Regions from separate parts of the Paenibacillus sp. JCM 9796 genome, predicted to be linked through region 1. Evidence: riboswitches for the same ligand, from Rfam matches in the RefSeq annotation. Region 1 holds a riboswitch; each other region holds the start of a gene.

Region 1 (7,522 bases):
TGCGCTAACCGAATGATCGGCCTTACGATCGAACGGCTGATGAAGAAGGACGTAATGATTGCGATCAGTCCGCAAATCAACAGGATCGTAAGTGTTTTGATATAGGACTTGTACAATCCGTTCTGATAAGGCGCAAACGACGATTCCACGATGACGGTCCAGTCCCCAAGGCCTGATAACGGCGTGATCTTGATGTATGACGAGTTTCCCCACCGTTTCATCGGATTTTTGATATTTTTGGGGAGCCAATAGTAGAAGCCGTCCTTCAAGTCGTGAATCTCGCCGTCTTTTTTCCAGTCATATTCCTGCATAACGGCATTCGCGGAACGGGTGCTGGCGATCACGTGCCGGTTGCGGTCCACGATGGTAACATGGATGTTCGTATATGTTGTGAGTGCTTGAATTCTTTGGCTAATATAACCGAGATCCAGGGCCCCGCCGGCAATGCCCTGGAACTGCCGGCCGCTCATGATCGGAGCGCTGATATTTACGACGGGTTCGGACACGCCGCCTCTTCCAGCGAAAACATCGGAAATGACAAGCTGTAAGCTTTCTTTGTTTTGCATAAAGTACAGCCTGTCCGAGAAGTTCAAACCGAGCGTAGGTTGGCCGTTCATATTATGTAAGGGATAGAAGGTTACGGTTGTTCCTGCAGCATTGGTGATGAACATATTATGAAAATCAGGAAAAATTTGTTTAAAATGAGCAGTAAGCCTCTGCAGAGCCTCTGCATCGTTCAGATCAGTTTCAGCCGCGAGATTGGAAAATTGCTCGACAGCCGACACATGAACGTTTCTCCAGTTGCTGATATCGTTCTCAATGATTTCCGATTGGCGTTCCGCCGCTTCCTGAATCGCCGCATCGGTTTTCTTAATCTCCTCTCGGCTCACCATGATCATGACAAGCAGCAGGGGAAAGACGATTAAGGCGACAAAAATGTTAAAAAGAATATCGTACAAAGAACGGGACGTTTTTTTGGAGGTTCGACCGGTCCCCATGGGAGCCCTCAAATAAGTGAGGATAAGGCTTGCAATCAAAGCATTTAAAATACTGTTGACAGCATCCTTAAGCATAACTGTCAACGTAGCCGTAGCGTCCATCTGCAATCCATAATGATAGGATAACCAGATCATCGGCATGCCCAGCAGGATCCAGAACAACGCGACCAGGAAGACGAAGTTGCTGATCTTCTGCCGGTAGAAGAGGCCGACGAATATCGTCTCTGCAATAAAGACCAGCATAGCATACGGATGATTCCATAAAATTAAGGTAGCGCTGCTTGCGAGAATAGACCCGATCAATCCCCATTTAAATCCATAGAGCTTCATGATGAGCCATACAAAGATGCTGCCGAATATAAAGTCGACTCCATAAAATAGAGACAGGTTCATGATGTTTCCCAAACAAGCTAAGACCAGCAACAGGACCAGGTAAAAGAATGAAACGACAGGTGAAGAAGTTCTTGTAAACAAAATAGCTGCTCCCATCCACGATAGTTTTGATCCATACCTTGTGAATGACAAACCGCCCACTAAGCAAAAAACACTACCGAAAGGTAGTGTCTTAAATTGCAACCCAGCCATCATCGCAGAAACTGCGGAAGACCTGTGGCTTTGCGTCCCCGCCTTTCGAACGAGTTTGCCGTAGGTATTTAGTTCTATATCATTTAAAAATAAACGATCTGTCGTATTTTGTCAAAAATATTTGAAGATTTTCACGATTTTTGCTAGTTCCCCCTCAAATTTGCAAGTGAAGCAGAATACTATAGAAGATCCGGCTGATCCACCTCCAAATCGCGCATCGGGTTTCCAATAAAGGAGGAGAAGTTTCATGTTTAAACGATTTGACAAGTTATACGGTATTGACTTAGGAACGTCAAACACGGTGATCTTCGAGCAGGGTAAAGGCATCGTGCTGAGCGAACCGTCTGTAGTCGCCTTTCATCAAAGCACCGGCGAATTGCTGGCCGTAGGCGCGGAGGCGCAAGCGATGATCGGACGAGCTCCCGCTCATGTCGACATCACCTATCCCTTGAGGAATGGCGTCATCGCCAATTTCGATCTGACCAGCAGCATGCTTCAGCATTTTATCAAAAAAATACAAGGCCGCTCGTCTTTGCTGCGAAGCTCTCAAGTATATATTTCCGTGCCTTGCGGCATTACCAATGTGCAAAAGCGGGCCGTTGAAGAAACGATCGTCCATAAGGGAGCCAAACGGGCGATTGCGGTCGAGGAACCGCTGGCTGCTGCGCTCGGGGCAGGACTTCCGATTGACGAGCCGATCGGTCATTTGGTGCTCGATATTGGCGGAGGCAGCTGTCAAGTGGCCATCTTGTCGCTCGGGGGCATTGTGGCCAGCCATACGGTGAACCGGGCGGGGATGTCTCTTGACCTAGATATTATGGATTATGTGAAACGGCAGTACAACCTGGAGATCGGGGAACGAACGGCCGAAGAAATCAAGAAACAAATCGGAACGGCCCGTGCTTCCTCCGAAGAACGTACTCTCGGCATTAAGGGGCGGGATGTGATTAACGGATTGCCCCGTTCGATCCAGTTGAGCTCCCGGGAAATATACACGGTGGTGGATGATTTCCTGCAGCTGCTGGTCGAAGCTATTCGCGCGACGTTGGAGCGGTGCCCGCCCGAGCTTGCCGGGGATGTGGTGGAGCAGGGGATTCTGCTGTGCGGAGGCGGCGCTCTGCTGGAAGGAATTGATGAACGGATCCGCGAGGAGACCGGGGTTCCCGTACATATTGCCGAGCATCCGCTTGAATGTACCGCTCTCGGCACCGGCATGATGCTCGGCGCGCACAACAGCAAGCGCGTACCGGCGTGGCGGGAGGCCAAACCGGAATCGGCGGTGCAGCAGGATGCGGGCCAGCAAGCCGAAATGTAAGGAAGCTGTGAACAGTCCATGGGGCGGCTGCCGGTCGGCGGCAACACGATCGTCCGCATCCATGACAAGGAAATGACCTGCGTTATTCACAGGCTTATACACATTACTAACAGGCTATCTCATCTTCCTGTGCATAGGTTTTAGTACATTCATTAACATATCCACAACCGAGGTTATACACAGGTTAAAAGAGAGTCGGTTATCCCGGGCGGAAGTCGCCGGGACCGGATAGATCGAGCAAGCGACCGTTCCCGGTCTGTATCGGGGAGCGGTCGCTTGTTCGGTTCATGGCGTCTGCGGAAGCCCGAAGGCGTCGGCCAGCAGACGGTAGGAGTGTACGCGTGCGCCGAAGTTGTGAATCGGGGAGACGATCATCAGTTCATCGGTGCCGTACCGCTCGGCAAAATCGAGCAGTTGGGCCTTGACGCGGTCGGGCGTGCCTACGAAGCGGCGCTCACGGGCCCCGCGAATGCGCAGCAGGTCGTATTCCGTATACGGATAGTCCATAGCCGTCTGTACGGAAGGGAAGGCATGCTGGTCGAGGCCGCTGCCCAAGCGAAGGAAGAACAGATCCGAGCTTGTCGCCAACCGGTTCGCTTCGTCCTCCGTATCGGCGCATACGACCAGGACCGCAGCAAGGGCTCGCGGACGATCGTTCAAGCCCGACGGTTGAAAGTGCTCCCGGTAATACCGGATCGCCGCTTCCCCGCCGGGCGCGCCGAAGAACTGCGCGAATCCGTAGGCAGTCCCCTGTTGGGCCGCGATTTTGGCGCTCTCATCGCTTGAACCGAGCAGCCACAAGTCGGGAGCGGTTGCGATCGAAGGCGCCGCCTGCAATTTGGCGTACGGATGATCGGGAGGCAGCGATTCGTATAAGAACCCCGTTAAATCGGCGACTTGCTGGGGATAGCGGTCCGTGTCTACATATTTATGCTCCTGCAGCGCTCGCGTCGCCAGCGGCATGCCTCCCGGTGCGCGGCCGAGTCCGAGATCGATGCGGTTCGGATGAAGCGCCTCAAGCAGCTTGAAGTTTTCCGCCACTTTATAAGAGCTGTAATGAGGCAGCATCACGCCGCCCGAGCCCACACGGATGCGCGAGGTCGCCGCGGCCAGGTGAGCGATCAGCACCTCCGGACTGGAGAAGGCCAGCATCCTGCTGCCGTGATGCTCGGATACCCAGTATCGGGCATAGCCGAGCCGGTCCGCTTCTTGCGCCAGCCGCGTCGTTTCCTTCAACGCATCCGCGGCGGTTTGTCCTTCGCCGACTTGGCATTGATCCAAAATTCCGAGTTTCATGGTTCGCACCTCCGATTCATGTTCTAAATCTAAGAGTAATGAATTCACTATATTTTAGCAAGCGATGTATTTTTAATAAGTAAATGCGAACCATTGCCGGGGGACCGCGCAGTAGTGCGACCCGGTGAAACCTGCTATAATGTGGATGAAACCGAGGTGATGGATATGGTCAAGAAAAAACGGCCGACATCCGCCGCTCAGCCGGCTACTTCCGATAAACCGGCCACGTTGAAGGATCTTCTGAATCCGGATATCGTGAACAAGCTGAAGGCGCAGGCGGACGATATGAAAGCGGAAGCGGCTAAACGCGAGGAAGCCGCCAAGCAAAAAGCGGCGGAAGCCCGCAAGGCCGAAGAGAAGCGTCTCGAGAACGACTTTGATCATTTGCTGAACAACAGCGGTCTCGACTGGCGCCAATATAAGTAAGAGAAGATCAGGCTGCCCGCGGGGCAGCCTGTTGTTTCATGACACTACGGACCGCAAGTAAGGGGAAGGATGGGACACCGGATGATTCGACTTCGAGGGCATCATTTATTATGTTTGCTAGGCTACCGGGGGATGGGCTACTCGCCCGACTTTTGCACCAACATGACGGCGATCTATGAGCGGCTTCGTGAACAGCCGCAGACGCGGGTCGTGCTGGTGGAGGGGCCGGACGACATCTGCGCCGCATATCCGAAGGACAAGCCCCCGCACTGCGAAGAAACGAGCGTAGCGCATCGCGATTCGCGCGTGCTGGAGAAGCTCGGGCTGCGGGTCGGCCGCGAGATGAGCTGGGCCGACGTATGCGGCGCGGTCGATGAGACGATGGAGGCAGGCGACATCGGGCGGATCTGCGTCGGCTGCCCTTGGGAGCCGTACGGGGTATGCGAGGACGGCGTGCAGCGAATCAAGCGGGGCGAGGAGCTGCCTCCGGTAGGGGCGTAACCGGTGCCGGGCTGCGATGCGATTCCGGATCGAATGAGGGAACCGATAGTTAGAGGCAGTATTAAGGATCGACAGGGGGGATACGATGGCGAACGTATTTATGATCTCCGATCATCACTTCGGCCACAAGCACATTATCGATTTCGAATCGAGGCCGTTTACCGGTAGCGAAGAGATGACGCGAGTCATGACGGAGAAGTGGAACGCTGTGGTGGGGAAGGACGATCAGGTGTTTCATCTGGGCGATTTCTCGTTCTTAAATATGGAGAAAACGAAGCAGATCGTGTCCGCTCTTAACGGGTACAAAGTGCTGATTCTCGGCAACCACGACCGGGGCCGCGGCCGCCGCTGGTGGCTCGACGCCGGGTTCGATGAAGTGAGCGAGTATCCGATCGTGTACGGCGGATTTTTCTTCCTGTCCCACGAGCCGATGTACATGAACAAGCATATGCCCTACGTGAACATTCACGGTCACATCCACGGGCAAAAGTACGAGGGGACACAGTACGTCAACGTTAGCGTCGAGCATTGGGACTATACACCGGTTCCTTTCGACACGATTAAGGCCAGGGTTGTGCCGAGCGAAGAACAGTGAGCCGGAGCTGCCTTTCTTGCCGCCTGCTCCCCGCCGCGGCCCCGTGTCTGGTTTATAACAGCTTAAAGCGTTCCAAATGATCCCATAACCGCTCCCGGCGCAATATTTCCTTCTGTTTCGGTCCGATCAGATCGTAGTGCGGATAGGGCGGGCGGTTATGGATATACGCGGGATTCAGGCCGTTGCCGCGGCACCATGCCTCGAGCCGTTCGAGATCCGCACTACCTACCTTGGTCACCGACGTAATGCCCGGAAACCGCGGGTCCAGCCAATAATGCGTCAAATAAGCGATTTCCCCGCGCGTCACCGCTTCCTTCCACGCCGTCAATTCTTCTCGTTTAATTCCGAATGCCATGCGCCGCTATCTCATCCTTTGCACAGTGGTAAGTTACTGTTCATTATATCAAGACTATCGTCGGGTTGCGATCTTCGCCCAGGACGTCATGGGGAATGATGGAATAGAGAAACAGAGGGGCAGGGCAACAAAACAACAGAGCACAGAGAACGAGCAGGTGGGCAAGACAGAAAGAGACCCGCGAGCGCAAGGCTTGCGGGTCTTAAAAGTTTATATATCAAAAGGGGGTCGAGTTCTATTATAGGCGGGGAAGCTTAAAGACAGATGAAAATTAGATTTCATTTATGTAACAAATCATTTACACATTTTACTAAAAGCCGTTTCCGTGGACGGACTGCGTTTGCCCGCCCGGCTGCGTCCGGTCCCCGTAGGCGGGGCTCCAACGCCCCTGCCTCTGTATCTCGGGATAGTACGGCACTTGCTGCACGACGATCCGGCGTATGCGGAGGCGGCGAAGGATTTTGCCGAGCGGGTGAAGGATGTGAGCCACGTGCTGGAAGGCATGACGGAGCGGATGAAGGCGGAGCACGTCGTGGACTTCCTGTATGAACGGTTAACTGCGGAACAGCGGTAAAGCGGTCTATTGACAGGGGAAAATGCGCGGTGCTATTATATCACTATTCCTATTAAATTAGTATGAATTAAGTCATCCGTACAGCGGAGACATTCTCGTACCCGGGAATGTCTTTTCTGTTGTTGGAAAATCCAGGCTATTGACAGGTGGCTGATTTGCTAGTATCATATCAAAGATTTAATGGCCCAAGGGCCATATGGCATGGGGGATACCCTTCGCGTATAAATTCTATGAGATCGGCGCACCATTTAGCCAAACCCTTAGGAATTATACGCCAGTGCTTTAACATATGAGGTGCGACAAGACATGATCCAACTGAGCAACGTATCGAAAACCTACCAGGTCGGCGACCGTTCCATTGCGGCGCTGCGGAATATCGATCTCACGGTCAATAAAGGCGAAATCTTCGGGATTATCGGGCACTCCGGCGCCGGAAAGAGCACGCTGATTCGCACGATTAACGTGCTGGAGCAGCCGACAGGCGGACAAGTATTCGTCGACGGGGTAGAGATGACGGCGTTGAACGGCCGGCGGCTGCAGCAGGAGCGCAGCTCGATCGGGATGATCTTTCAGCATTTCAATCTGCTTTCTTCCGCTACCGTTGCGGATAACATCGCGTTCCCGTTAAGGCTCGCGAAGCAGCAGCCGGGCGCGGTGGAGCGCCGTGTGCGCGAGCTGCTGCAGCTGGTCGGGCTGGAAGAGCATGGCGCGAAATACCCGGCGCAGCTGTCCGGCGGGCAGAAGCAGCGGGTCGGCATCGCCCGTGCGCTCGCGACGAGTCCGAAGGTGCTGCTGTGCGATGAGGCGACGTCCGCCTTGGACCCGCAGACGACGAATTCGATTCTGGCGCTGCTGCTCGATATTAACCGCAAGCTGC
Region 2 (7,522 bases), 390 kb from region 1:
CGAGCGGTTACTCGCCTTAGGGGGCAAGCCGGTCGCGACGATGACGGGGAGTCTGGAAATCGCATCGGTCCGGGAAGCAGCCGGAGAGGAATCGGCCGAACAGATGGTGGAGGTGATCGTGAACGATTTCAGCCTGATTATCGGCGAATTGAAGCTGGGCATGGAATACGCCGAATCGATTCAGGACGAGACGACGGGCGATTTGCTGCTCGGTATTCACTCGGCGCTTGAGAAGCACGTTTGGATGTTAAATTCGTTCTTGGGCAAATAAGCTTTACTGTTTGACGGGGGCGAGCCCCGCAGCCAGCCGTAAGCGAAGCCGATTTCATCGTGCTCCGCTTACGGCTTCTTCATTTCGTACCAGGTCCGATAGGCTTCGATGTTGTCCGGGGAATCGTCGGAGGCGTCGGACGTTCGGAAATAGCGGGCGAAGTAGGCGGCTTCCGCCGTCTCCGCGTTGCCGTCGCTGTTCACCGTGAAGTGAACGCAGGACACTTCCAGCTCCCACTTCACGGAACGGGCGGCTTCGTTGACGTGCTCGACAGTGGCGAAAGCTTTCACCCGCTCAAGCATCGCTTCGAGCACAGCCGGGTCCGGCAACCCTGCCGTGTCGGCCCGGATGGTCAGGTTGGGGCGCGTGAATGTAACGTGAACGCGTTGCATCGATGGACTCAGCTGCCGCAGATCTTGGCGCAGCTCCTTCACGGCAGGGGTAGACACGGAGTGTGTCACGCTGCACCCTCCGAGCATCGCTGAACCTAGGATAAGGAACAAGGCGCATAGGGCCTTCCATCGCATCGGCATCGTCTCCTTGTTCGAGCGCAGGTATGATCAATCATAACACATAGGGAGCCGGAAGCGGGGCAGAAGCGTTCCTTGCCTGCCCGAGGCCGAGGGGCCAGGGATCGCTCCGAACTGTCGTGCCGATCGTGATCCATGTCTTCTGCCCCTCCAGGTAACATTTAGCAGCTTGTTGACAATGATTTTTATTATCACTACTATTTTCTATGTACGCGGAAGGATGTGAATGCAGAATGTTGTACGACAGCACCCAACTGCACCAGCTTTTGTTCGAATATATGAGCACGGAAGAGTTGAAAATCCCATGCCGTTCGCAAGCGGATGTCTCGACAGGGGACGAATACGCCTTCGGCTTCGTACAGCAGGATAAGATTCGCGTCACGCTGCGCGCTCGCGGTCAGCGGCTTTCGGGCAACGTGCTCGGCGGCGATTTGTTCCTCATTCCTCCGGGCAGCGCATGCACGTTCGATAACTTGTCGGCCAATCATACGGCCGCTCTGGTCGTCATCCGCTTCCAATGCGTGCCGAAGAAGCTCCACGTCTTACCGGCTTCACCGCTGCCGATATTCGCGGAACGTCTGGAGCTGATCCGCTTCCGCATTCCTCAAGTTCGGAGCTGGATTCAAGTTTTCATCGGAGACTCCGGCGACGACGCGGCTCATTATTATCAGCTGCAATCGCATCTGTACGGATTAGCCGCGGCCTACATGACGACAATTCAAAAGCCGAAACAGCCGGAGGCGGAGCTGCTGGATTACGTCGAGCAGACACGTCAGTATATGGTGGAGCGGTATAACAATCCTTTCGATATGGAGGAGATCGCGCGTTTGTCGGGGGTCGGATCGAGCCGGTTTTATCAGGCGTTCCGCCGCCATACAGGGCTGAGTCCGCACAAATACATGACGAAAATCAGGCTCGACATGTCCTTGTCGCTGCTCGCGGATTCCTCGCTTCCGATCCTTGATGTGGCGCATTCGGTCGGGTATCCGGACGAGTACTATTTCAGCCGGTTGTTCAAGAAGCATATGGGGATGTCTCCGACCGAATATGCGTTGTCGGCGAGAAGGAAGATCGCCTGTCTGGCGCCGATCTTCCTCGGAGATCTGTCCGTGCTCGGCATTACTCCCCATCTCGTTCTGGAACGCGGGTGGTGGGAAGCTCCGGAGGAGGGACTGCGCAAGGTAGCGGAGGAGGCGCCGGAGCTCATCTTCATCCCGCCGGTAACGGATGATGTGTATCGCGCCTTGTCCCGCATCGCTCCGGTCGTCATGCTCGACTGGAAGCGTTATTCCTGGAAAGAACGCCTGCTCGATATTAGCCGGGCGCTCGACATATCGACGGTAGCCGAGCGTTGGCTGTCCTATTTCGAAGTGAAGACGGAGAATGCGCGTTATCTGGTGCGCAAACGGCTCGGGGACGAGTCGGTGCTGCTTGTCAACGCTTCGGGTCTTGGGTTTCGCGTATTCGGCATGCAGATGCGGAAGATGAAAGATTTGTTCTACGACGATCTGCAGGTGACGCCACCGGCACTTGTCCGGAACATGAGCTTTCTCGATGTCGCTTCGGTGCAGGAGCTGTCCGAGCTTGACAGCGACCATGTGGTGTTCCTGGTCGATATTGCCGATTCGGAGGATCGCTGCGCGGAGCTGGAGCATCACTGGCGGAGCCTGAACCGGGACCGCCCGAAGAAAAACTGCTTCTTCATCCGCACCCGCCAACCGCTGATGAACAACGCCGCTGTGCACGAGAGCCTCGTCGACCAAATGGTAAGCCACTTGGTGCAGTATACCTGACCCGGCGATTGCCAGAAACGCAACATAATTCGTGACTCCAGGCAGAAAAACCAAAAGTGCGAACGCATAAGTTTTATACGGCAGGACCGTCCGACGCTTCGGGCGGTTTTTTTGGTGCGCCTCACAGTCGCACAATCTAGGTGGTTCAAATCCACTCGGTAACTTTACCCTTTAAAGTGCCGTAGCCGAAGCAGAGGTCCTACCTCCGGAAGGAGAAGGACTGGCAGGGTGTCTCTCGCGAGGGAGAATCTGAAGGGCCTACAGGCAAAGTCCAGCCCGGAATGCGGTGAACCAGAGGTGGCGGCGATGTTGGGTGACCCGCCCAGAAAACGGGGAAACCTGTGCGAATGCGCATATCTTGCAGGAAAGCACGAAAGGGATATGACCTGCAAGGCTCATCGACGTGATTAGGGTCAGGATGGATGGAACAGAATGTGCAGATGACCGAGGGAAGTCTCGTAGTCTCCTTGACGCAAACGCGGGCAAGGTAGGGGAGGTATAACCCAAAGGGGAAAGCCAAGCCGACGGGCTGCGAGATGGCGGATCGTTCCATAGTAGCGAGTAAGTCCGAGCCGATGAAAGCTGGTAACAGACTGGAGGGGAAAACTCGGATGAGTATGCGCGGATTTTTTTTTGAAGCGGTTGTAAGCTTTGAAAACTGCGAGTCGCATAACCTGCTTCCACTTCAAAAGAGGGAAGACAGAGGCAAAGGGAACGTGCTTCGTCAAAGTCTGTGAGTTCGAGTGAATGGAGATCGTAAGCGCCTTAAACAGAAGGGCAGTGCCAAGAGGGTGCGTCCCGCCGATGGCGAAAGAACGTCAAAGGACATAGGACTGCTGGCGACCTGAGTACGCACTGCGAGGTTGAAGCGATTGGCGAAAGCCTAATACGCAGCCGCGAAGGGCTGAACAAGCAAGGAATCGATCTTTGTAGCAAGGACAAGATCAGCTTGGTGAGTAGCGGTAAAGGTGGTGAAACACCAATGAAACCGAAACGAAGATACTACTCCTTGATCGACAAAGTATACCAAATGGACAATCTGTACGAAGCGTGGCTATCGGTCAAGAAGAACCAAGGAAGCGGCGGAATCGATGGAGTAAGCATCGAAATGTTCGAGAAGAATGTGGGTATGAACCTACGGGAGCTCCAAAGGTTGCTACAACAAGGGCGTTATGAGCCCGACCCTGTTCTGCGACATTACATTGAGAAGGACAACGGGAAGCAAAGACCGCTCGGTATTCCCACCATTCGAGATCGCGTATGCCAACAGGCGGTACGCCAAATCATAGAGCCGATCTTCGAGCAGGACTTCTACTACTACAGCTTTGGCTTTAGACCTGGATATTCCGCGCACCAAGCGATTCATACGATTCGGCGAGCAAAACGCGGCGGATACGACTATGTGGTAGACCTCGACATCATGTCCTTTTTCGATGAAATACCGCATGACATGCTGGTGGAAAAGGTACGTGAACGAATAACTGACGGGAAAGTGCTGACGCTCATTCGCGGATGGCTTACCGCGGGAGTCATGGAAGATGGCCAGTTCCATGAAACGGAAGTCGGGTCCCCGCAAGGTGGTGTCATCAGTCCGCTGCTTGCGAATTTGTACTTGAATCATTTCGACTGGGGAATGAAGGAGAGAGGCTTTGCCGTGGTCAGATATGCGGATGATGCCGTCATTCTTTGCAAGACAATGGAACAGGCAGAAGAAGCCTATAGAGCGGCGAGGACGATACTGGAAGAAGAACTGCGGCTGCGGATGCATCCGGAGAAAACGAAAGTGGTGCATTTCGACGAAGGGTTCCGCTTCTTGGGGTTCGACTTCTGGAAGAATTATCTCATCTTGCCGGACGCCAAAGTAAAGAAGTACAAAGATAAAGTCCGCAAGATCACCCGTAGGCAGCAAGGGAACAACCTTGAGGAAATGATCAAGAAGCTGAATGAAGTGTCGCGAGGATTTGGAAATTACTTTGGGATTGGGAACGTAAAGAGCAAGTTTCAGCGGCTAGACGAATGGTCACGCATGAGAGTACGAGCTTTCATGCGGAAAAAGAAGTCTACGGTTTCAAACAGGCTTATCCCGAACAAAGCGTTGGAAGAAGCTGGCATGGTATTTCTAACAAACCTACTCACCACACGTTTCTAATTCAGGTGTGAAATATGCAGCCCGGTGACGGGTGAAGACGACTCGCTCCTGAAGATGGGGAACTGACGAAGGAAAGCCGTGTGCGGGAAATCCGCATGCACGGTTTGACGGGGAGTCCGGGGAAGTAATTCCCCGTCTTACCCTACTTCGACAAAAAGTGATCATTATTTACAATATTAGTTCGTATGTGCTATGCTGAGCTAAGAGTTTATATGGAAATTAGTTCTAACAACCTATGTAAAGGCAAACTTATTGAAAGATAAGGACGCAAAGCCACAGGTCTAATGCGGAAGCTATGACGGCTGGGCTGCCATCGAGGCTAGATCGCGACAAACTACCTGATATTTGGCTGAGGTAGTTTCTTTTTTGAAGGTCGAGTAACGAGGAGCAGCGGTAAGGAACTTCAACGGCGGCGCATCGGACAAACCAATCGACTTTGATGAAAAGGGAAGTGAGCTTGATGAGATTTATCCCGATTACCGAATACAACGAACAAGCCATGATGCTGGCTCAGCCCGTATACGACAACAAGCGGCGCATGCTGCTTGCGGCCAACAACACCATTCATCCGAGGTATCTGGAGAAGCTGATCCAAGTCGGCATCAAGCAATTGATCATTGAGGACGCCGAGTCCAAGGGGATCACCTTGGAAGAAATGATGGACATGCCCACCTGGATGGATGTCATCGACAACGTGCAGGAGGCTTATGCCGCCGTCAAGGCGAAAAAAGCTTTTCCCATCCGAAATGTGCTGACAGGCGTCAGCCGTCTGATCAGAGAAGTTCAAAGCCGGCCGGTCGTTATCCCGGTGCCTTCGAGAACGCTTGCGGAAGAGCTGAAGCCTTACGCTCATGCCGTCAACGTGGCTTTGCTGGCGCTCCAGGTCGGCAAGGCGCTCGGTTACAACGACCTGATGCTTCGCGATTTGGCGGTAGGCTGTTTGCTTCACGATATCGGCAAAGTGACGGCGCAACAAGAGACGGGGCATCCCGAGGCCGGCTTCAACCTGATCCGCGGCATTCGCGAATTCAGTCTGCTGTCGGCGCATATTGCGTATCAACATCATGAAACCCTCGACGGCCATGGATACCCGCGCGGCATCTCCGGGGCAACCTTTCACGAGTATGCGCAAATTTGCGGCGTGTGCAATCTGTACGAGAACCTGATCTCGGTGCAGGATGCGGCTCCTCACGATGCGATGGAACGCATCATGGCTACGAGCAGCATCAACTATAACGCGGATGTGGTCAAGGCTTTCGTAAGAGCCGTTCCCTCGTACCCGCCAGGAACGAAAATTCGGATGCAAACCGGCGATAACGCGATCGTGACGAAAATCACCGATCATATGCAGCGGCCGGTCGTTCGCTACCTGACGACGGGACAAGAAGTTTCATTAGCCGACAACCCTACGCTCATGATTGCCGGCTGCTGTTGATCGGCAGTTCATTTTAATTTCGAAGGAGCAGACAACGGATGGCTAACATTATGATCGTGGATGACGCAGCTTTCATGCGCATGATGCTGAAGCAGATGATAACCGAGTTCGGGCACCAGGTGGTGGCCGAAGCGCAGAACGGCATAGAAGCCATTGCGGCTTATGAGAAGTTTCGCCCGGATCTGGTGACGATGGATATTACAATGCCCGATATGGACGGGATCGAAGCCGTTAAGAACATTAAGAGCATAGACGCTGGCGCCAAAATCATCATGTGCTCGGCAATGGGGCAGCAAGGGATGGTTCTGCAGGCCATTCAAGCAGGGGCGAGGGATTTTATCGTGAAGCCGTTTCAGAAAGATCGGGTAGGCGAAGCGATCTCCAAAATTTTGGGCTAGCGCATCGTCGGCCAAGGGATTTGATTTTCATAACGGAAAAAAGCAGCCTCCCTTCGGGAACGACGGCTGCTTTTTTGTTTTACGGCTGCGCCTGGCTAACGGCTTAGCCTTGCGCTTCGGAGACGATTTGCTCCATCACCTTGATCATTTGCTCAGCGGGATAAGCGCCGGAGAGCGCGTACTTGTTATCGAACACGAAGAAGGGAACGCCGGTAACGCCGATGCGAGCCGCTTCTTCCTGATCGGCGTTCACCCGCTCGGCGCCTTCGCCTTGCTCCAGGCGGCTGCGCAGCGTTTCGGGGGCATGTCCCTGGGCTGCGGCGATAGCCAGCAGCACCTCCAGCTGCGCGATATCCTGGCCATCCTCGAAGTAGGCCTTCATGATCCCGTCTACGAGCGCAGCTTGCCGATCCTCCGGCAGCAGCGCGACGAGCCGATGCGCCAGCAGCGTGCTGGGCATCCGGGTCACCCGATCGAAGCGGAAGGTGACGCCCACCGCCGCGCCCGCTTGCGTGACGCGCTCCGTCACCTGCGCTACCCCGGCGGGACCGCCCATCTTTTTGCCCATCGCGTCGTGGAAGGGAAGTCCTTCGGGCGGCAGCGACGGATCAAGCTGGAACGAGCGGACGCGAATCGTCGCTTCCTTGCCGCCGGACCATGCGGCCAAAGCGTCCTTTAAGTTTTGCTTGCCGATCCGGCACCAAGGGCACACCATATCGGAGTAGACGTCTATTTGCATAAAGCAGCACCTCCACTTTAATTTCATAAGTAACTCTAGTATGGGACATTTAGGGGCGGATGGCAATATAAGATTAGAATCAGGGACAAGCAGAAGCACGTTCGTGCGTTTTGTGTTTCGACCGCGAGTATGGCATGCTGGGGAGTAGCATTTACCCACCCGCGCCCGCGCACAGTCTGCTGCCGATTGCCGGACAGACGGCACGCC
Region 3 (7,522 bases), 2.7 Mb from region 1:
GGCATCCTCACACCACTTGCACAAGCAGGACTTACCGAGATCGCTTTGCTCACTTTCGGATGAGCGCTTCCTTCGATGGCCCAAGCGCCGCCTGAGCTGGTTCCGAATAAAGCGAGAGGCAGCCCCGGGTATTGGTTCGATGCGTAGTCAATGACTTGATTCATAAACTTTTCCCAATGAAGACGGGTGGCCTTGAATGACGTGCGTACATAAGTTTCCCCCTGCCCTGGCCCGTCAAAGCTGATCGTAACGAAACCCAGCTTTGCGAAATCCGTCTCGTAGGTGAACAGTTCTTCTTTGGAGGAATCAATGGGATTGACGATGACCATGATGCCCTTCTTCCGTTCAGGCACACGGATTCTGCCGAAGCAATCGTTTCCGTCGACGTCGATGACGGCCTCCAGGATCTGATCCTCGGAAAGCCTATCCGCCCGTTGAAAGAGCTCCTTGCAGCGTGCAAACCACTTTCGCTTCTCATCCCCTGTGGGGTACAACCACTGCAGCAGGTTATAGTACAAGCCGGCCATGCGGAAATGTTCCTCCGCTTCCTTCCTGTCCTGCTGAGCCTGAAGGAAGATCGCTTGCTTCGCAAAATCCTCCGCGCATTTCTGCAAAATCCCGTTCCAAGCTTCGGCGCTTGTTAACCGTCGCTGAAAGCCAGCGACGTCTTCTCTTCGAATGCCATGGGCAATCCAGCGGTCCCAAAAGCCTTCAAAAAGAAGGCAGGTCATCAATGTTTTTTGAATGGTGCCCTTTACAGTCGGGTCATCCGGTATCATAGCTTCGTACTCTCCCTTAACGATTAAATATGAGGATCAGGGAGGACCCTTCACCGGGAATCGTGGAAAGCAGCACCCGTTCCGTCATTTTCATCATGAGCGTGAATCCTTGGCCGAGTGATTTTTTTGTCGAATAACCCGCCATGAGCGCAGCATTCGGAAGATGCTTTAACGGAAAGCCCGGCCCTTGATCTTCCACGAGGAGATGGATGGCAGCGTCGGTTATAAACATGGTCATCTTTCCTTCGCGAGCATGCTTGAGAATATTCGTAATCGCCTCAGAAATAACAAGGAGATGGCTCATGATCGCGGTCTGCGGGATCCCAATACCGATCAGACTTTGTTTGGCGAGCTCCCTGGCTTTCGGAATGTCCGATCGTTCGATAACCGGGGCTGTGCACAATAGCTTGCCTGCCTTGTATGGCTCCACCTCATGTTTGCGGATCAGCAGAAACTTTCGCTGCGTGATGGCATACATCACGTCGCGGTACACCTGCCATACTTCATCCTCTTCGGGATGGCCGACCGGCTCGATTGTAGGAGCGGAAGGGATATATTGGGTTAGATCTTGTTTAATTTCTTCATAAGTCTTCAAGAAGCAGCGATGATGCCGATCCGAAAGATGCATTTCCTTTATTTTCAGATAAACATCCTCCTGCTTCTCCACCATTTCCACCAAACGAGCAGCCAGTGATAATAAATACCGGCCCTCATCGTTCTTAGGTTGAGGTTCGTTCTCCGCTGCAGTGAAGGACAGGTAGATCAGAAATCCCGATTCCCCTTTACCCCTATTCAGATGTTGACTCATACGATTGGCAATCCATCCAATCAAGGCGCGCCGTTGATGATCATGGATATTATCGCCTGATAAGGGGGAAGGTAGAGGGGCCCGCGCATTTAGAGCTCCTGCATGAAAATTCCCAAAAAATTTAGGAAATATGGATTTCACAATCGACACTTCCCCCTTTACAAAATCCCGAGCGGAGGCATAACCGTCATTTCATCAACGACCGAACCTTCTGGTTGACATAAGAGATACACCAAATGCTTGGCTAACGATTGAACGGGAATCATGTCGGATGCATCCGGCTTCAGTTCCATCCGGTCCCAGAATGGAGTCGCTACCGCGCCGGGCAATACGGCCGTTACCTGTATGCCTTTATTCCTCAATTCCGCTTGCAATACTCTCGTTAATCCCAGTACCCCGAATTTCGAAGCGGAGTAACCGCCGCAGCCGGGCAGTGCCGTCGTGCCGGCGACAGATACGACGTTAATCATTTTACCGGCACGGTTTTCAACCATATGCCTTCCGAAATATTGGCAGGCGAGGAACGTACCTTTCAAATTAACGGCGATCATTCGATCGAAATCGTCACTGGACATCGTCAACACCGATTCGAACACCCCTGTGCCCGCACTGTTGATGAGTGCATCAATGGTGCCGAACCGCGATATCGCCTCTTCGGCAAATCGGCTAACGCTATCTTCATTCGTTACGTCCAAAGGGACGGCTAGCGTATTCGCATTCATCTGAGAGGCTGCCTGCTTTAATTCGGCTTCATGTCTTGCTCCCAGCACAAGATTCGCTCCCAATTGACTGAGCAATAATGCCGTTTCTTTGCCGATCCCGCGGGACGCCCCGGTAATTGCAACGGTTTTTCCTTGGAGCTGCAGAAAGTCAATCATCTCATTCACCCGGTCCGCAATACTCGAAATAATTTTTTTCCGTTTCCCACAGTCCGACTTTTCGGAGCTTGGGAAGATGCGGTCGCAGCATGTTGTAGATCACGAGCGCTACGACCTCGGATGTCGGATTCAACTCTTTAAATTCAGCCGTATCCAGGTTCAGATGCTTATGATCCAGCTTATCCAGCACTTCTCTTTCCACAATGGCATCCAAATCCGCCAAATTCATGATCATGCCCGTTACCGGATCCGGCTCGCCTTCGACGGTGACATCAAGGTAATAATTATGTCCGTGCCCATGCGGATTGTTGCATTTGCCGAACAATTTCTTATTTTCCTCCGGCGACAAATGCACGCTATGTAATCGGTGCGCAGCGCAAAAGTGATATTTGCGTGTAAGTCGTATCAAGCATCCCGCCTCCTTTACCGAACTTAAATAGTGGTTTTCATGTAATTGAATCCGGTGCAATTCGCAATCTTGAAACCGCTGTTCCAGCGAATTCCAGATGTACTCAACTACATTTTCCGTAGTCGGTATGCGATGCTGAAAATAGGAATGTTCACGGTCCAAAAACTTCCCGTCGAGCTCCTCTTCCACAAATGAACTCACGATTTGTTTAATATCCGTTGTATTGACAACAATCCCGGATTTTTCATTCAATCGTCCCTTGACCATCACTTCCAGCTTGTAATCATGCCCATGGCCGCTGGAGTTGCTGCAGCGCCCGAAGACCCGGAGGTTTTCCTCTTCGCTCCACTGGGGAACCCGATAAACGTGAGTTGCCGAAAAATCGATTCTTCTCGATAAATAAAGCATCGCCGTTTCCCCCTTCCTAGGCTCTGGATATGGAACGGTCAAACTCTTCACATAGCGAGACGTTGTCGGCAAATATCCCCTTCTTCACCGTTGTCACCGTAGACGTTCCCGGTTTTTTCACGCCCCGCGCGCACATGCATAAGTGAGTTCCCTCCACGGTTACAATGACACCCTTCGGCTTCAGCACATTCAATACGGCACTCGCAACTTGCTGCGTCATTCGCTCTTGCACCTGCGGACGCTGCGAGACCAGCTCTACCAATCTGGCAAATTTGCTTAAGCCGACGATTCTCCCATCCGGAATATATCCGATGTGCGCCTTTCCATAGAACGGGATCAGATGATGCTCGCAGAAAGTGTAATAAGTCATATCCTTTACGGTGATGATCCCGTCGTACTCCTCTTCGAACGTTGTCGTCAGCGCCGATTCCGGATTCACCCCCACACCTGAGAACACTTCCCGGTACATTTTCGCGACTCGTTTCGGTGTATCCAGCAGACCTTCCCGGTCCGGATTTTCCCCTATTTGCTCGAGAATCGTTCGAATGCTGTCTTCAAGAACATCTTTACTTGCCAAATTGGTATTTGATCGTATGGTCATCTAGTATTTCCCTCCTTAGAAACAACAAAAAATCCAGTCCGAATAGAACTGGATTCGTATATACAGATCCGTCCCTAATTCGGCGGCCCAGCCGTCATAGCGTTACCGCCTTAGACCCGAAGCTTTGCGTCCCCACCTTTCGATGAGTTTGCCATTATCGTTAAGAATATAAGCCAAGTATAGTCTATTATACCTAGATAAGCAATGATTTCTTTATTGAAATCTTTGATATAACGACATTTTTCGACGCTATATGAGAATAAAGTCGAAAAATACGTGATATTATCGCGCATTTTTTCGACATTTGATGCCAAAGGCGGATGAAGCCGCACAGGTTGCATAAACGAAGAGACGGGGCAAGACGGGCTGCATGCACCCGCCTTACTCCGTCTCTCCTTGTTAGCAGCAGCGATTGATCTTACCGCTTTCATAACGCTCGTGAAGCGACAGCATATAGAACTCCTTCTCCGTCAAAGGGGTTTCATGCGGATGGCGCTCTTGCTGATGCTTCAAGTATTTCTCATAGTCCGGAATACTGAAAATGACCTTGATTGTCGCTTTGGCCTTGCTGGCAAAGCTCGTTATCGTTCTCATGGCATCAGGCTCCAAAAGTAGATTTGACAAACGGCGCTTCTTTTAATACCGGTTTTTGTTTTTGGATCAAAATTTTGTACCAGACGCGTAAAGATTCAATAATCATCAGGATCACCACAATCTCGAAGAAGATCGTGAGGCCTGCATCGATATAGTTGTTCGTCACAATCTGATGCATGACGTCCATATTTTTGGCAGGCGCGATGACTTGCCCCTGATCGATCCCGTCCTGGTATTTCTTCGCAGCCGCCAAAAAGCCGATGCTTGCCTGAGAGGAGAACGTTTTTTGGAAGCCGGCCGTTAATGTCGTTACCGCGAGGAACACGAACGGCACGATTCCTACCCAAGCGTAGCGGGCCTTGCCCATTTTGATCATAATCGTCGCCGCGACGGCGAGAGCGATGGCAGCCAACATTTGGTTCGCAATCCCGAACAGCGCCCACAACGAATTGATGCCGCCGAACGGATCGATGGCTCCTTGATACAAGAAGTAGCCCCAGGCCAAGCAAACAATAAACGAAGCCAGGAAATTATACTTGAACACTTTCGTTTGAGCAAACGGCTTGTAGAAGTTGCCGATCAAATCCTGAAGCATAAAGCGTCCTACCCGTGTGCCCGCATCCACAGCCGTTAAAATAAAGACCGCTTCGAACAAAATCGCGAAATGGTACCAGAATGCCTTGGCCCCGGCCAGGAACGTTGAAAAGATTTCCGCCATGCCGACGGCAAGCGTCGGCGCCCCGCCCGTTCTGGAGAGAATGGTGTTTTCACCGATTTCTTTGGCTGTGTTCGTAATTTGTTCCGGTGTCAGCGTGAAGCCCCAGGATGAAATTTTGGCGGCGACGGCAGCGGGATCGGTTCCAATAACGGCCGGCGACGAGTTCATAGCGAAGTAAATGCCGGGCTCCAAGGCGCACGCGGCGATCAAGGCCATGACGGCGACGAAGGATTCCGCGGCCATACCGGCATATCCGATGAAGGGCGCATGACTTTCTCTTTCGATCAGCTTTGGTGTCGTCCCGGAAGAAATCAGGGAATGAAAGCCGGAAACGGCGCCGCATGCTATGGTAATGAACAAGAACGGGAATAAATTGCCGGAGAATACGGGACCGGTCCCATCGATAAACTTGGTCACAGCCGGCATTTGCAGCTCCGGCAATGTCACCAAAATACCGCCCGCCAGTAAAATGATGACGCCGATTTTCAAGAAAGAGCTTAAATAATCTCGGGGTGCAAGCAGTACCCACACCGGCAAAATCGAAGCGATCAGGCCATATACGACCATCATCAGGGCGATCTGCGGCGCGGTGAAGGTGAACATCTTCGCCAGCACCGGATTGGCGGCAACAAATTGTCCTGCCCATAATACGATCATCAATAGAACAAAACCGATAATGGAGCCCTCAATGACTTTCCCCGGTCGAATAAATCGCATGTAGAAGCCCATGAAGATGGCGATCGGCATCGTCATGGCGATCGTAAACATTCCCCATGGAGACTCCGCCAACGCTTTCACGACGACGAGTCCAAGTACGGCGACGATGATAATGAGGATCGCCAGCGTTGCAATAGAAGCTAACGTGCCGCCGAATCGGCCGACTTCGTCTTTCGCCATCTGACCGAGCGACTTCCCGTCCCGCCGCATGGATCCGACAAGCGTGACGAAGTCCTGCACGCAGCCCGCAAGTACAGCTCCGATAATAATCCACAGAATGCTCGGCAAATACCCCATTTGTGCGGCCAAAATCGGACCGACCAGCGGACCGGCTCCGGCGATCGCCGCAAAGTGATGGCCGAAGAGCACGTATTTATTCGTCGGGACGTAGTCCTTGGAATCGTTATGCACATGGGCCGGCGTTGCCCGGTTGTCGTTTAATTCGTAGATCTTCCTGGCAATGAACCGGCTATAGAAACGGTAACCAAAAGCATAAGTGCAGATTGCGGCTATGATGAGCCAGGCCGCCGAAATTTTCTCGCCGTTCGCAAGCGCGAGCATCGCGAACCCTAGCGCGCCTAACGCCGCGATCAGCCCCCAAACCCCGTACGAAACCCATTTGTTTTTCATGATCCCACTCCTCGTAAGCGTTATTGTCGCGCGAACACAGTCCGTACGAACCAGGCCCAAGCTGGCTGTACGTCTTGCATTCCTCCAACCGGTTTATTTTGAGAGCGCTTGCAAATAGTATAAATCGTCTGGAGTCTTCGCGATACGCCTGAAGCGCATCATGCCGAATTTGTCATCTATGATGTTAAATTTCAAGTTTCAAACGCAGCGCTTTCACATAATTGCGGCTGACGGGTATCGTGCTTCGCGCCTCATCGTCCATCAGCAGATTGTAGGCCCCGTTGACCCACGTTTTCAGCTCGGCGATGGCGGCCAGATTGACGAGATAGCTCTTATGGCAGCGGAAGAAACCGAACGGCTCCAGCTTCTGTTCCAGCTCTACCAACGTGTACGTAACGTGATAGGCTTTATCGCGAATATGAACCTGGACATACTTGCCCTCCTTGCTAATATAGATGATGTCCTTCGGGGACACATACTTAATGCCTTCTTCCATTTCGAGCGCCAGCTTGACGCACGAATTTCCGGCCGGCGGGATGGCTGGGGCTTTCGTCCCCGTTCCCGTCCGCGTTTTGCGCAGCTCCCGGAAGACGCTGTCCAAATCATCTTCGTCGAATGGCTTGAGCATATAGTGAAAAGCCCGCACCTTGAACGCATCGACGGCATATTGGTCATAGGCGGTGGAGAAGACGATCTTCACCTGCGAATTCAGCTCGCCGACGATTTCCGCCACTTGAAGCCCGTTCAAGTCCGGCATGTCCATGTCGAGGAACAGGACATCCGGGGCTTGTTCCTTCACTTTCTTAATCGCATCCATGCCGCTGTTCGCCTGAGTCACCCGGTCCACGTCAGCGAGCTGCTCCAACAAATATACAAGCTCTTCCCTTGCCGGTGCTTCATCATCGGCAATTACGATATTCCAGCCCATGGATCCCTCACCTCACCCAAAAAGTAATTTTCGTTCCTTCCCCCGGACTGCT
Region 4 (7,522 bases), 1.6 Mb from region 1:
TAATGCTTGAAACTCTTTAGATGATGGAGTGTAGGCTGCAACTTTTTTGGATTCTGGTGATGTGTTTTTCCAGTTTGCATGCTTCGATTGACGAATCCAACGAGCGAGCATTTTCCCGTCTATTCCATGTCGTCTTGCAACTTGACTTGCATTGCCTGCTTCTAAGGCCTCTTGGATGAGCTGCTGTTTAAATTCGATACTGTAACTCTTGCGCTGCATCTTTGATCCCTCCACTTTCGTTCATTCATATTGTAGTGGATAAGGATAAAAGACTCAAAGGTAATTATGGGGCTTTAGAGTCATCATGAGACACATCGGCAAGTGCCCGTCCACTGTCTATCCATTATAAATGGTACCCGTGAAACTTCTTTCCCCAAAGTTGCTGTTTGCCAAATTCACTCCTGGACCCGTACTGGCTATAATAAAGAAAGTGTACGTATAAGTTCCTGGCGGCGGATCATCTACCCATGTAATCGTACTTATCTGTTGAAAAAAAACTTGAATGGTAATACCGCCACTAAGGAAATAAACTACATCATCAATTTCATTAGCTAAGAATGGTTACGCCTCTCCTAAAGAAGATGTTAAATCCATAGATAAGGGTGGAATTAGCCGATTGCTCAAAAACTCCTGAAACATTCCCGTCCAATTTTATTTTTTGACCTGGACCTAATGTGGCGATCAGTGTTAGAGTTACGTTATTTTGGACATCAAACGGAACAATATCTGTAAACTGCTGGTTTAAAATTTGTGTTACTACACCTGTAGGTCCTGTTGCCCCTGTGGCTCCTATTGCTCCCGTTGCCCCCGTCGCTCCTGTCGCTCCCCCTGCACCTGTGACCACCAGAGCCTCGACATCGTCTACCAGTACGTCAGCCGTTCCGGCTTGCGGTAGCGCATTAATCGCGATCAACGCTTGCGTCGTGCCTGCAGGTGCCGGAGTCGTCACATTGTACACTTCGAGCCAAGTATCGTCCGTCGCCGCATCCGGAAGACGGGAGGAGATGTTGTTCACAATCAAACCGGTCCCCAGAAAGTTAAATAACGCGTCATAGTATGAAACCGAGGTACTGACGATCGGGTTCGGCAGGGCGCCAAGTTTGGCCAACGAAAACAACAGCTCCAGATTATCCCCCGCCGTGATCGGAACGAGTTGGACGATGAACGAGTTTAAGCCTCCTCCATTCAGCTGCGCACGGAAGAACCCGGAATGGCTGTTAGCGCTGTTAATAGACGCGTTCAGCGATAGCCAAGGGACCAGCGACCCGGTTTCGAACCCCCCGTTTACTACATTATTGTTTAGCGTCAACTTTGCTCACCTCCATATTTTTAGCCGATACAAGTAGATTAACTTGAACCCGCTTCATATAAAGTATGTCGCATAGATGAAGCCGGAGGACAACTATACGGAACAGTGACGTCTTCTAACCTCGAAAAAAGGGCATGTACCGAGCAATGAATGGGCGATGCATATGGCACGTGTAACTTCTTGAAATGACGAAAGGCTCATATACTGAGAAAAGTACGACTATGGAAAATGGAGGGATTTTAGTGGCACAACGTTACTTGAAGCTGGCAGCGATTTATTTTACGGTGGGGGTCCTGCTCGGTATGGTGATGGGCATCATTCACGATTTCAGGCTGACCTCGGTTCACGCTCACTTTAACTTGCTCGGCTGGGTCTCGATGGCTTTATTCGGTCTTATCTATCATTTCTATCCGGGTGCGGGGCAAACCAAATTAGCCAAAACACACTTCTGGCTCCACAATATCGGCCTCCCGATCATGCAGATCAGCATCGCTTTGCAAATTACGATCGAAAATATGGCATTCCTGCCCATCACGATCGTGAGTTCACTGTTGGTCGTCATCGGCGTTATCCTGTTCACGATCAACTTGTTTCAACAGGTCCGTCCAACCCCTGCCCCGTAAAGGATAAGCACTTCGTAAGCTTAATGGGCACCTGGCTCCTCGCGGACAAGTTTTCGGTCTAACACTCCATAAGCTGCATATCATGTAAGAAATGCGCTGGCTAACATGATGCCAAGGAGGAGGCCGTCAATTGTACAGGAAACCGGATCCGGTCCCCATTGAGGAAACATCCATCTGGCTGTGCGGCGAAGAGAGCTGCACCGGTTGGATGAGACAAAACTTCACGTTTGAAAAAAGTCCCGTCTGTCCATTTTGCAATTCGGATATGGTACAAGGCACGAGACAACTCCCTGTTCTGATCAATAAGTCGATAGAAGCGTAATTTCCTATGCAAAAAGACTGCCCGAGAGGCAGTCTTTTTGCATGCAGGGGTATCCGAACGAAGAAGAGGCCTTGTAAACGGTCGAACGGGTTTGGGATTCGGGAGAGCCTGTCGGCATTCCCTTATCCTACTCCGCCGCTTGCGCCAAATGCTCTTTACAAAACGCATCCACGAGCGCAATCTCATCGTCTTCCATCTCAAACTCCAGATAACGTTCTGTCGTTCGCTCGAAAATTTCGTATTTGACAATTCCGCTGCTGTCTTCTTCGACTTTATAAATGACCCGAATATACAGGCCCTGTTCGGAGTACAATTCGTCATCCTCGGGCACCTCGATATCCAGGACGAACTCGTACCGCTTGCCCGCTAATATTCCATAAGGGTCCTTGACCAATTCCACTTCATATCCGGTAACCGTTAACATTGCTTCATTCCGCCTTCTGTTTCTAAAGTTAGTAAACGTGTGATTCTTTCATTATAGGAAGCTTCCTTGAGAAAAACAAATAAGGCCGGCTTGAAGCAGCAGCCGGCATTGAATAGGTCGTTCTATTTGTTCGGATTTATCGCAACCAGATCTGCAGGGCTCTGCGGAATGATTTCGTACGTTTCGTATTGACTCAAAATGCCTGTAATTTCATAGGTGCCCCCAACTCGAATCTCATGAAGATCAAGCAGACCCTCCATCGCAACCAGCGTAATGACGTTCCCTGCTTCATCCGCGACCGGAATGCGGTAAACGCCATCCGTGGGCCCGGCAGGAAGCTCCTTCATTTGTCCGGGCAGCTTTACCAGCTGTCCTTTCAACGCTTCCGCTCGTCCGGCATGATTCAAATCGGCCATTTGCAGAGAGCTCGGTGCAGGTACGGACTTATTCTTTTGCAGCACCTGAATCGGGGCGGCTGTCGGACGAATCTCCAGAAGGCCTTGGCGGTCGCCAACCACGCCCGTCACCTGAATCCGATTCCCCGCCTTCGCATCGGGACCGCGATAATCATAGATGTGAATGCCTCCGGTTTCGTCTTGAATATGGACCGACCGCTTCCCGCCGCGGATTCGCACCTGATTCTTCACGACGACCCCTTGTACGGTGACGAGCTGACCGGGGAGGTCTTTAGCTTCCATTACGGATACGAGCGGCGCTTCCCCGGTAGACGTACGCAAGACTTCGTTCCGGAATGCCGCGGCAGGCCCGATGCTTCCCGCGAACGCTTCAAACGGGATAGCGGTCAAGCTCAGAAGGATCAGCAGCATGAGGTGAGCAGCGTATTTCTTAAGCCAACGTTTCAATGAGATCCGCCTCCTGAGAGTACTTCAGTCTATAGGTATAGGATAGAAGACGGATGTTAACCGCATACGTGAACTATGTAAACATTTTGTTAAATCAGGCGCTCCAGCAGAAGGCCCCCACAAAGGTGCAAAGTGCGCATCCGGCTCCGCCCCAGCGAATGCCCGAGGCGGCCGCGGCTGCAACGTTTACGACGAGTATACCCCATTTGCGGGAAAACGATTCTAACGGCTTGAATTCCGTTCATCAAACCGTTACTCGGTAAAAGTAGCTTTTACCCGTTTGGATATATGAAAATACATCATCCAGATCCACGATACGATTACCGTCAAGCCCGTATTCGCTGCCAGCTTCATCTCATCGATGCTTTCCTTTTGAACGGCGTACAAATACATAGCGATCATCAAGCTAGCCCCTATATTTACGAGATAATAAGCCTTCATTAAGTTTGGGAGCGTCCGGCTTCTCTTCCACCATTTCGCAATGAGGATCAGATATACAGGAATCGACAGCAGGCTTAACGTATAGGAAAAGTAATAAAGCGGCTTGCTGACCGCAGCATTCGAGTCACTCATAAACAAACTGACAAGCGTTGCCGCCAACGAATAAACAAGGCCTACAGCCGGCAGGCTCAGCCATCCTCTAATGCCGGCAAAGACTTGATTCGTATCCGTTAGCTGCGTTTGGGCCAAATTCCCCGGACTCCCTTCCTGCAAGTCATTTTGGCTTGAAACCATGCTTAGCTCCCCCTGCTATTGAGATTTTTCGATGTCAAGAAATTTTTCATTAAACTTTTCTAATGAAATTCTAATAGTAGCGGCTCATCCCAGGCGCGAAGGGCTTCGCTCCGACCGCCGGTAATTCATGGAAGTTTAAGATATGGTATCGTTGTTCTTGCGGACAAGCCGTATCCAAACAACAACCTAAAGGGAGGAAATAAGAGATGAACAACACGAAGAAAAACCGTCTCGGTAAAACCTTGGTGGGAGTCAGCCTTAGCCTCTCCCTGTTTTTTTCGGGCAGCATGTTCTTGGCGCCTCAGTCGGCTCAAGCGGCCGTCGCAAGCAATGCTTCCGTAGCGGACAAAGTGATCTCAACGGGTAAACAATATCTCGGGACACGTTATCAATTCGGAGCTAAAGCCGGAAATACCAAAGCCTTTGACTGCTCCTCGTTCACGCAATATGTATTTAAACGAAACGGCATCAACATTCCCCGTTCGTCCAGGGACCAGGCTAAAGCTGGCACCTATGTTCCAAAAAGCAAGTTGAAGCCGGGCGATTTAATCTTCTCGGATACGAACAGAGACGGGGTTATTAATCACGTCAGCATTTATATGGGCGACGGAAAAATACTTCATACGTATAAAGTCGGCGTGGGAGTTACCATTTCCAATTTTAAAGGCAGCATTTGGGACAAGACTTACGTAACAGCACGTCGCGTGATTAAATAAGGGGAATACCTCTAGGCCATTATTTTATTATCTCATAGCTTGACTGCAAACATGCAGAGCTCACGAAGAGCTCTGCTCTTTTTTTATATTCATAGCCTCATCCCCAAGTATATACCTTCATCTATTCGCTGCCGGAACGCGGTTTCCCTGCTCACATCAGATACATCGCCACAATCGTCGTGACCGCCAAGCCGATCAGCACCGGCTTCAGATTGCGCCGGATGCAGGCGATGGGATAGGCGTTCGCGGAGGGAGGAGCCGATAACGGAAAGTACGTGCATCCGTCCCGGCATACTGTTAAGATGTGATCATAAGAGCAGCATACTACCCGAGATCGAGGAGGATTTACCGTGGAGTTCCGTTTGGAAAGAATCGAAAACAAGGTGGAGTTTTTTCAAGCGTACGACTTGAAATCGCTGGAGCGTCAAATCGACCAGCAAATTGAAAACAACAAAGCGCTCATGTTGGACGTATTTGCCGTTCAGCACCACACCGTATTTGATCCCAATGCGGGCAAGTTGTCGTACAGCGCCGTCGTTCATTTTAAGGCGAAATAAAGCGGCAGGATGCGTCCCAAGCGGCCAGGCTGCGCAAATCCGGACCTGCACCGGAGGCGAAAGCCGGCCGCCGCTCTCCGACTCTAGTGCGATAGCATTAAGACGAAAAACCCTTCCATTCTACATTATGGAACAACTTTCTACAAATCTTTACAATTCTATTACATAATAGTATGATAAGCTCATATAAACGACTGGATCTAGGAAATAAGACACGAAAAGGCACACTGTACGAAAGTGCAGGCCGCAAAGCTACAGGGGCTTCACGAAACGGGAGTTTCGTATGCCAGCCAGCTTCCGAACGCTCGGCTCTGGTACCTGGCGCGGAGACCGGTGATGGCTGGTCTCTTTTTTATGTATTCAATCAACAATCAGGAGGGCATTAGCATGGTAAAGGGCAATCGAACTCAGCGCAGTCAGAAGTTCCTCATTATTTTCACCCCCGGCATCGGGCTTATGAACCGCTTCAAATATGCCAGTAAGTTTTTATTAATCGGACTGCTTGTGCTCGTACCGCTCAGCATCTTCTTGTATTTGCAATTGTCCGCGTCCGCCAAAGAAATCGCTCTCACCGAGCAAAAGCAGGTCGGTCTGGAGTACGTGAGCCGGTTAAACGACTTTCTGATCGCGGTCGATGTTCACCGCGCATTGATTGTCGGTTCCATTCACGGCGATAAAGATTTGAAGTCCCAATTAGCCGCCAATGAGGAAGCCCTGGATCAAATCGTGGCCGGGCTGAACGAATTGGATGGCCGGTTAGGCGAGAGCTTGAATTCGACGGAACAATGGAAAGCTCTTCAATCGAAATGGTCGGAACTGAAAGGAAGGGGCGTCAGCCTCACGGGTCAAGATGCATTGGACCAATACGGTGCCATCTTGACGGATACCCGGGCGATCATCACGCGAATCGGCAATGCGTCGCATCTCGTGCTCGATTCCCAGCTGGACAGCTATTATTTAATGGACTCGACAGTCCGCCAATTTCCCACTCTGATGGATCGCGTCGGACGAGCACGTGCTCTGGCCGTTCATTACGCGGGGTCAAAGACGCCGATTTTCACCACGGAAGAACGAACCCTGACATCGCTGCTGGACCAAATCCGCACGTCGATGGATACCGTTAAAGGCAACCTTGAATCGCTCCGAACGGAGAACGAGATGCTGAGCTTCGAACTTCTCGATGCTTGGCAGGAGCATAACCAGCTCGTACTCCAACTGAATCGCTGGATAAACAATCAGATCATCATACCTAAACAAGTAGATCAGACTCCCAAAGCGGTATTCGATGACCTGTCCAATCTCATCAAGCAAACTCAAACTCATTACGACACCGAGCTGAAGGCTTACGAGCATCTGCTGCAGACGAGGCTGACTGGCTTGCATCAGAAGAACACGCTGTTCGTCTTGTTGGGTCTGCTCATCCCGCTCGCTTTGCTCTACATTTTTATCAGCTTTTATTTGTCAGTCAAACGAGCCGTCTCCGCGTTGGAGCAAACGGCCACGGAAGTGACGAACGGCAATCTCACCTCGCGGGTACAGCTTCAAACCCGGGACGAGCTTGCCATTGTGGGCAACTCGTTCAATCAGATGACCGAGGCGTTCCGCAACGCCATTCAGACGAGCATTACCGTATCGGAACGGGTGGCGGTCTCCGCCCAGTCGCTGACGCAAAGCGCTTCCCAGTCGACCGAGACCAGCAATCGGATCACGGATGCCATTCAGGAAGTTGCCCGGGGTGCGAATACGCAGCTGAAGGGCGCGGAAGAAACGTCCACAGCCATGGAAGAAATGGCTCAGGGCGTACAGCGGATCGCCGAGACGTCCTCCAGTGTCTCCGAAGCCGCAACGCAAACGTCCCAGCTTGCGCAGAAAGGGAACGACGCTGTCCGCAAGGCTGTCAAGCAGATGGAAAATATTCACAAGCACGTCGACACTTCCGCCAAGGTCATTGAGGAGCTGGGCGCACGATCGCA

Evidence for each region. A riboswitch is a leader RNA that binds a small molecule or an ion and turns the genes downstream of it on or off. The one in region 1 is predicted to bind cyclic di-GMP.
Region 2: another riboswitch for cyclic di-GMP. It lies ahead of ACZ439_RS12720 (HD-GYP domain-containing protein); the one in region 1 lies ahead of ACZ439_RS10740 (EAL domain-containing protein).
Region 3: another riboswitch for cyclic di-GMP. It lies ahead of folE (GTP cyclohydrolase I FolE); the one in region 1 lies ahead of ACZ439_RS10740 (EAL domain-containing protein).
Region 4: another riboswitch for cyclic di-GMP. It lies ahead of ACZ439_RS03185 (methyl-accepting chemotaxis protein); the one in region 1 lies ahead of ACZ439_RS10740 (EAL domain-containing protein).

What each region holds. Positions count from the first base shown of each region.
Region 1 covers NZ_AP043723.1:2,246,979-2,254,500, reverse strand. Annotated here, with positions in the region: gene ACZ439_RS10740 (EAL domain-containing protein) at 1-1,472, opposite strand, end outside; cyclic di-GMP riboswitch class I at 1,567-1,653, opposite strand; gene mreB (rod shape-determining protein) at 1,831-2,898, shown strand; gene ACZ439_RS10730 (LLM class flavin-dependent oxidoreductase) at 3,184-4,194, opposite strand; gene ACZ439_RS10725 (YqkE family protein) at 4,360-4,620, shown strand; gene ACZ439_RS10720 (DUF1284 domain-containing protein) at 4,702-5,121, shown strand; gene ACZ439_RS10715 (metallophosphoesterase) at 5,207-5,716, shown strand; gene ACZ439_RS10710 (hypothetical protein) at 5,769-6,071, opposite strand; gene ACZ439_RS10705 (hypothetical protein) at 6,397-6,645, shown strand; gene ACZ439_RS10700 (methionine ABC transporter ATP-binding protein) at 6,952-7,522, shown strand, end outside.
Region 2 covers NZ_AP043723.1:2,637,631-2,645,152, reverse strand. Annotated here, with positions in the region: gene ACZ439_RS12740 (Dps family protein) at 1-271, shown strand, start outside; gene ACZ439_RS12735 (hypothetical protein) at 340-732, opposite strand; gene ACZ439_RS12730 (helix-turn-helix domain-containing protein) at 1,035-2,594, shown strand; gene ltrA (group II intron reverse transcriptase/maturase) at 3,577-4,743, shown strand; cyclic di-GMP riboswitch class I at 4,976-5,058, shown strand; gene ACZ439_RS12720 (HD-GYP domain-containing protein) at 5,204-6,178, shown strand; gene ACZ439_RS12715 (response regulator) at 6,217-6,576, shown strand; gene ACZ439_RS12710 (DsbA family oxidoreductase) at 6,680-7,315, opposite strand.
Region 3 covers NZ_AP043723.1:5,215,357-5,222,878, reverse strand. Annotated here, with positions in the region: gene ACZ439_RS25150 (alpha/beta hydrolase) at 1-779, opposite strand, end outside; gene ACZ439_RS25145 (ATP-binding protein) at 796-1,587, opposite strand; gene ACZ439_RS25140 (SDR family oxidoreductase) at 1,746-2,465, opposite strand; gene ACZ439_RS25135 (6-carboxytetrahydropterin synthase) at 2,467-3,282, opposite strand; gene folE (GTP cyclohydrolase I FolE) at 3,299-3,883, opposite strand; cyclic di-GMP riboswitch class I at 3,962-4,046, opposite strand; gene ACZ439_RS25125 (CstA-like transporter-associated (seleno)protein) at 4,283-4,477, opposite strand; gene ACZ439_RS25120 (carbon starvation CstA family protein) at 4,482-6,542, opposite strand; gene ACZ439_RS25115 (LytR/AlgR family response regulator transcription factor) at 6,727-7,470, opposite strand; gene ACZ439_RS25110 (LytS/YhcK type 5TM receptor domain-containing protein) at 7,478-7,522, opposite strand, start outside.
Region 4 covers NZ_AP043723.1:616,587-624,108, forward strand. Annotated here, with positions in the region: gene ACZ439_RS03140 (transposase) at 1-219, opposite strand, end outside; gene ACZ439_RS03145 (NTTRR-F1 domain) at 548-1,309, opposite strand; gene ACZ439_RS03150 (cytochrome-c oxidase) at 1,552-1,932, shown strand; gene ACZ439_RS03155 (cold-shock protein) at 2,063-2,254, shown strand; gene ACZ439_RS03160 (DUF6509 family protein) at 2,382-2,678, opposite strand; gene ACZ439_RS03165 (hypothetical protein) at 2,801-3,541, opposite strand; gene ACZ439_RS03170 (DUF2569 family protein) at 3,794-4,276, opposite strand; gene ACZ439_RS03175 (C40 family peptidase) at 4,483-4,992, shown strand; gene ACZ439_RS03180 (YrzA family protein) at 5,343-5,549, shown strand; cyclic di-GMP riboswitch class I at 5,761-5,851, shown strand; gene ACZ439_RS03185 (methyl-accepting chemotaxis protein) at 5,937-7,522, shown strand, end outside.